Regions from separate parts of the Brevundimonas sediminis genome, predicted to be linked through region 2. Evidence: predicted binding sites of a transcription regulator. Region 2 holds the regulator's gene; the other holds the start of a gene.

Region 1 (3,405 bases), on a different contig from region 2:
ACGCTGCTCCCAGCGCGGGTCGCGGCTGTTGATGCCGTGCTCGCGCTCCCAATGGCCCTGGTTCCGGTAGCAACGGCCGCCGCGGTAGTAGCCGCAGTCGTCATCGCGGTTGTTGCCGGACGCCGCGCCGAGCGCCGCGCCGGCCAGGGCGCCGCCGACCACATAGGTCCCGTCGCCATTGCCCAGCAGGGCGCCGGCCAGGCCGCCGACAACGGCGCCGACCACGGCGTTGCGGCCGGTGTTGTCGTCGTTGCGGTCACGGTAGCTCTGGGCCGAGGCCGGGGCGGCCGCCATCAGGGTCACGGCGCCGACCAGGGCCGGCGTGGCGACTGCGAATTTCGAGAACGTCTTCATGGTCGGCTCCTTCAAACGGTCCGGCGTCGTCGCCGGGTGTGGGACCTTTATGGAGGCGCGAGGCTGAACCGGCCGGGAGGACGATGTTCAGGTCCGGTTCACCTTGCATAAATCGGTGTAATGCGGGCTGATGCGCGACCGGGAGGGTCAAGGCGTGACGCGACTTCTGATGATCGTGGTTCTGGCCGTAGGGGCGGGCGTCGGCCTGTCGCTGACGATCGCCACGCCGGTCGCCGCGCAGGTCGCGCCACAGGAACCGCCTCCCCCGCCGCCGCCACCACCACCTCCTCCGCCGCCCCCTCCGCCGCCGGCGGCGCGACCGCCCGCGACCCGCGCGCCGTCCGATGTGCGCATCTCCGCCCCGACCGAGGTCGATCCCGTCCGGGCCATTCTGGAGCGGGAAGCCGACCCCCGCGTCGCTGCCGAGGCCCTGGTGGCGCTGGGCGTCGAGCGTTACGGCGCGGGAGACGCGGCCGGCGCCGGGGCGGCGCTGAAGGCCGCGGTGGAGGTGGTCGAGACCCGTCTCGGGCCGGATGATCGCGCTGTGGCGCACCCCATGGCCGTCCGCGCCCGCCTGAAGCTGGAGACCGGCGACTACGTCGGCGCCCTCGGCGATCTGGACCGGGCCCTGTCCCTGCTGGGCGAGGCCGAGGCCGATCTGACCGAAAGGGCCACGCTTCTGTATGACCGGGCCCGCGCCCTGGACGCGCTGGGCCGCAATGAGGAGGCCGAGGTGGCGGCCCGGGCCAGCCTGGACCTCCGCCGGCTTCGTCTGGGCGAGGTGCACGAAAAGACTGCCGACAGCCTGAATCTGGTCGCCAACGCCCTGACCGCCCAGGGACGGCATGCCGAGGCCGACCCCCTCTACCGGCAGGTGCTGGGCATGTACGAGCGGCTGTACGGGCCGGACGACTTTCACGTCGCCATCGTGCTGTCCAACCTCGGCAATTCGCTGCGACGCACAGGCCGGGCTCCCCAGGCTGAACCCCTTTACGCCCGGGCGGTGACGATCGCCGAAGGTGCGAACGACCCCGTCCTGCTGGCCCAGTGCCTGACCAACTATGGCTGGTATCTGCACGAGACCGGGCAGGGGGAGCGCGCCGAGGCGCCCTTCCGCCGGGCGCTGGCGCTGGCGCTGGAGATCGTCGGACCGGACCACCCGTTTACCGGCAACGCCCGGGCGAACCTGGGCTACGCCCTGGCGGATCAGGGCCGCTGGACCGAGGCCGAGGCGCCGTTCCGCGAGGGTCTGGCCGTCTATGAGGCCGGCGTGGGCCCCGACAGTCCGGACCTGCTGGAAACCCTCCACGGCTACGGCGCGGTGCTGGACCGGCTGGGCCGGGCGCCGGAGGCCGAGGGCGTCTACCGTCGCGCCGCCGCCCTCGCCGCGACGCGCCTGCCGCCGGGGCACGCCGTCGCCCTGGCGGGGACGGAGCAGTACGCCGGCTTCCTGATCCACCGGGCCCGGTCGGATGAGGCCCTGGCCCTGGTGCGCGGCGGCCTGGAGGAGCTGCTGGGCCAGCAGGCCCGGGGCCGCGACTGGCGGACCCGGGTCCGGGGCGCCCGACCGCTCTTCGCCCGGCAGGTCGAGGCCGCCTGGACCCTCGCCGCCGCGACCGACTGACCCGGCGAAATTCCACGGGCGCCGCTTGACGCTGGATGCCCGCCCCCCTACCTGCCGCTCGCGTTGGCACTCTCACCGGTCGGCTGCCAAAGCGGCGACCGGGCGGGAGGGCGACCGATCATTTCAGAACGCCCCGATCCGGGGGTTTCAAGAGGGAGAAGTCCGATGGCGTTCCGTCCGCTCGGCGACCGCGTGCTGGTCAAGCGCGTTGAAGAAGAATCCAAGACCAAGGGCGGGATCATCATCCCCGACACCGCCAAGGAAAAGCCGCAGGAAGGCGAAGTCATCGCCGTCGGCGCCGGCGTCCGTGACGACAAGGGCGTCGTCCAGGCCCTGGAACTGAAGGCCGGCGACCGCATCCTGTTCGGCAAGTGGTCGGGCACCGAGATCAAGATCGACGGTGAAGACCTGATCATCATGAAGGAATCGGACGTCCTGGGCGTCCTGAGCTGAGTGAGGCGTGAGTGGTGAGCCGTGAGCAGAAGACCTGCTCCCGCCGCCGCTCCGACCTTCCACTCACTACTCACTAGCAATTATCAAGGAGCAGCCGGATGGCCGCCAAGATCGTACAGTTCAACACCGACGCGCGCGACAAGATGCTGCGCGGCGTCAACGTCCTCGCCAATGCGGTGAAGGTCACCCTCGGTCCGAAGGGCCGCAACGTCGTGATCCAGAAGTCCTTCGGCGCCCCGCGCTCGACCAAGGACGGCGTTTCGGTCGCCAAGGAAATCGAGCTGGAAGACGCCTTCGAGAACATGGGCGCCCAGATGATCCGCGAAGTCGCGTCGAAGACGAACGACAAGGCGGGCGACGGCACCACCACCGCGACCGTCCTGGCCCAGGCCATCGTGCAGGAAGGCCTCAAGGCCGTCGCCGCCGGGATGAACCCGATGGACCTGAAGCGCGGCATCGACAAGGCTGTCGGCGTCGTCCTGGAGGAGGTCAAGACCATCTCCAAGCCGGTCTCGAACAACTCGGAAATCGCCCAGGTCGGCACCATCTCGGCCAACGGCGACGAGGAAATCGGCACCCTGATCGCCGAAGCCATGGCCAAGGTCGGCAATGAAGGCGTGATCACGGTCGAGGAAGCCAAGACCGCCGAAACCACCGTCGACGTCGTCGAGGGCATGCAGTTCGACCGCGGCTACCTGTCGCCCTACTTCATCACCAACGCCGACAAGATGGAGGCCCAGCTCGAGGAGCCGCTCATCCTGCTCCACGAGAAGAAGCTGTCGTCGCTGCAGGCCATGCTTCCGATCCTGGAAGCCGTGGTCCAGTCGGGTCGCCCGCTGATCATCATCGCCGAGGACATCGAGGGCGAGGCCCTGGCCACCCTGGTGGTCAACAAGCTGCGCGGCGGCCTGCGCGTCGCCGCCGTCAAGGCTCCGGGCTTCGGCGACCGCCGCAAGGCCATGCTGGAAGACATC
Region 2 (3,405 bases):
GCTGGATTTCCTGCGTGCGGCCGGTCTGCTTGCCGGCGGCGGCTTCGCGACGCCCGCGGGTGTGGGTGGCGCGGGGCAGCATGCCGTATTCGGCGGTGACCCAGCCCTGACCCTTGCCGCGCATCCAGCTCGGGACGTTCTCCTCCACCGAGGCGGTGACCAGAACCTTCGTATTCCCGAACGTCACGAGGCAGGAGCCCTCGGCGTAGCGGTTTACCCCGGTCTCCAAGGTCACAGTGCGGAGCTGTTCGGGGGTGCGGTCGGAAGGGCGGGGCGTGGTCATGATCGTGGTCCTTGGAAGCCGTCGCGGCGCTGCTTATCCTGAAACCGTGACCCTGTATGCCCCTGCCCCGAGCATCGATCGACGTCTCCTGCTGGCCGGGGGGCTGGCCGGCCTGTTGCCGCTGGGCGCCTGCACCGGCGTGATCGACGTGGATGACAGCGCGGGCGGTGCGTCGAAACTGGCTTCGGCGGCGCAGAAGCAACTGGGCGTGACCAAGGAGTATGATCCCGCCTACGTCGGCCTGACCTATCCGGGCGGAGATGTGCCCAGGAAGACCGGTGTGTGCGCCGATGTGGTCATCCGCGCGGCGCGTGACGGTCTGGGGGTCGATCTGCAACGGCTGATCCATGAGGACATGACGGCGCATTTCGACGCCTATCCCGACCGTTGGGGACTGAAGCGACCCGACGCCAACATCGACCACCGCCGCGTGCCCAATCTGGAGACGTACTTCGCCCGGCAGGGCGGCGAACTCTGGACGGCGACGAAGAAGACCGGGGGGGCATCTTTTCCGAAACCTCTGAGGGTCGGCGATATCCTGACCTGGCGGAGCGACAAGGATGCGCCGCATATCGGCATCGTGACGCGGGGCGGAAAGTCGCCCCTGCTGCTGCACAATGCGGGGTCTGGCGCCATGCAGCATCCGCTCTGGCTGATGGGGCTGTGGCGGGCCGCGCACGGTCATTACCGCTGGTCGGGGGGCATCGCATGAAGCCGCCCCTTCTGACCTCGACCGCGCTGGAAGCCGGCGGGCTGGCCGGGCTGGACCAGCGTGCGCGCGACATCTTCCGCCGCATCGTCGAGAGCTATCTGCAGACCGGCGAGCCGGTGGGGTCGCGGACCCTGTCGCTGAGCGGGATCAGCCTGTCGCCCGCCTCGATCCGCAACACGATGCAGGACCTGACACTGGCGGGTTTGCTGGCTTCGCCGCACACTTCGGCCGGGCGTATCCCGACCCATGCGGGCCTGCGTCTGTTCGTCGACGGCCTGCTGGAGGTCGGCGACATCCCGACGGAGGAGCGCCGCGAGATCGATGCGCGGCTGGCAGGGCGCGGACGCAGTTTCGAGGAGGCGCTGAACGAGGCGTCGTCCCTGCTGTCCGGACTGGCGGGTGGAGCCTCGATCGTGGCCAGCCCGGTGCGCGACGCCGGGGTCAAGCATGTGGAGTTCGTGGCCCTGGGCCATGACCAGGCGCTGGCGGTGCTGGTCGGCGACGACGGCACGGTCGAGAACCGGCTGATGCCGCTGAAGGCCGGAGTGACGCCCTCGACCCTGCAGGAGGCGTCGAACTTCCTGAACGCTCGTTTGCGCGGTCGTCCGCTGCACGAGGCACGCACCGAGATGCGCACCGAACTGGATGTGGCTCGACGGGAGCTGGACGAGACCGCCGCCCGGTTGGTCGAGGACGGACTGGCGGCGTGGTCGGGGGGCGCAGAGCGCGAGCGGGCCCTGATCGTGCGGGGGCGCGCCAACCTTTTGCAGGACGCCGGGGCGATGGAGGATCTGGAGAAGGTCCGTGTCCTGTTCGACGATCTGGAGCAGAAGGAGCAACTGATCGGACTGCTGGACGGGGTATCCGCGGCCCAGGGCGTCCGCATCTTCATCGGCGCTGAAACACGGTTGTTCTCACTTTCGGGTTCCGCCGTCATCGCGGCGCCCTATATGAGCGGCCGACAACGGGTTCTGGGCGCCATCGGCGTGATTGGACCTGCAAGACTGAACTACGCCCGTGTCATCCCGTTGGTGGACTATACCGCCCGGGTGCTGGGCCGGATGCTGGACGGACAAGAGACGTGAACGACACCCCCGACTACGAACCGGAAACCGAACTGGACGCTGACATCGGCGAGGCCGAGGGCCTTGCGGGCGACGATCTGGCGCCGCTCGACGCCGTGATCGCCGAGCGCGACCAGTGGAAGGACCGCGCCCTGCGCGCGGTCGCCGAGTCCGAGAACATCAAGCGACGGGCCGAGACGCAAAACAACGACGCGCGCGCCTACGCCATCCAGAAATTCGCCCGTGATCTTCTGGTGGTGGCCGACAATCTGGAACGCGCCATCCAGGCCGCGCCCAAGGTTCGTGAAGGGGGGGACGCCGACGGGGCCGCCGCCGGCCTGGTCTCGGGTCTGGAGCTGACCCAGAAGGCCCTGTTCTCGGCTTTCGAGGCGAACAACCTGAAGCGCGTCGCGCCCGAGCCGGGCGAGGTCTTCGATCCGCACCTGCATCAGGCGATGATGGAGCAGCCGTCCGACACTGTTCAGGGCGGCCAGGTGATCCAGACCCTTCAGGCCGGCTATGCCCTGTTCGGCCGCACCGTGCGTCCCGCCATGGTGGTGGTCGCCTCCAAGGGCTCCGGCGCCGCCGCGGGCAATGCGGCCTATCAGGCCGCCGCGCAGACCGGCGGGAATTTCGACGGACAGGCGTGAAGAGTGAGTCGTGAGTAGGAGGCCGTGCCGGCCGCAGTCGTTCGTTTTCTACTCACGACTCACTAGCACTTTTCGATCGCCTCACCCCTTCAGTCGCGCCTCGAAGAAGGCCAGCAGCTTCGACCAGCCGTCGGTCGCGGCGTCGGCGCGGTAGCTGTCGCGGTAGTCGGCGTGGAAGCCGTGTGGGGCGGCCGGATAGACGATGATCTGGCTGGAGGTCTGGCCCGCGCGGGCCAGGGCGCTGCGCATGGCCTCGACACTGGGCAGGGGAATGCCGGTGTCGGCCTCGCCGTACAGGCCCAGAACCGGGGACTTCAGATCATCGGCCAGATCGACGGGCCAGGGCTGGCCGGCGGCGGTCTGTTCCGATGTGGCGTTGGGCGCGGGGGCCAGACGACCATACCAGGCGACCCCGGCGTCAAGCACGGCGAAGCGGGCGCAGGCCTGCCAGACCACCTTGCCGCCCCAGCACCAGCCGGTGATGCCGACCTTGTCGCCGTCGGCCCAGAGCTGCTGGCTGACCCAGTCGAGGGTGGCCGAAACGTCGCCCATGACCTGCTCATAGTTGGCGGCCGAGACGATCTGCATGATGCGGCTCATGTCCGAGAGCGGGGCCGGATCCTCGACGCGGTTGAAGAAGCCTGGGGCGACGGCGGCATAACCGGCCTTGGCGAGGCGGCGGCAGATGTCGCGGAT

Evidence for each region. Region 2 encodes HrcA, which represses chaperone genes, less so after heat shock. Its sites were predicted from a motif close to GTTAGCANTCNNNNNNNNNGANTGCTAAC; they were not measured.
Region 1: the regulator HrcA is predicted to act here: its motif matches at 2,041-2,069, upstream of groES (co-chaperone GroES).

The regions. Positions count from the first base shown of each region.
Region 1 covers NZ_JBLYQK010000035.1:4,355-7,759, forward strand. The annotation lists gene ACLQ7T_RS14070 (YMGG-like glycine zipper-containing protein) at 1-354, opposite strand, end outside; gene ACLQ7T_RS14075 (tetratricopeptide repeat protein) at 509-1,978, shown strand; gene groES (co-chaperone GroES) at 2,144-2,431, shown strand; gene groL (chaperonin GroEL) at 2,530-3,405, shown strand, end outside.
Region 2 covers NZ_JBLYQK010000002.1:65,824-69,228, forward strand. The annotation lists gene rph (ribonuclease PH) at 1-283, opposite strand, end outside; gene ACLQ7T_RS01815 (DUF1287 domain-containing protein) at 330-995, shown strand; gene hrcA (heat-inducible transcriptional repressor HrcA) at 992-2,080, shown strand; gene grpE (nucleotide exchange factor GrpE) at 2,113-2,709, shown strand; gene ACLQ7T_RS01830 (dienelactone hydrolase family protein) at 2,791-3,405, opposite strand, start outside.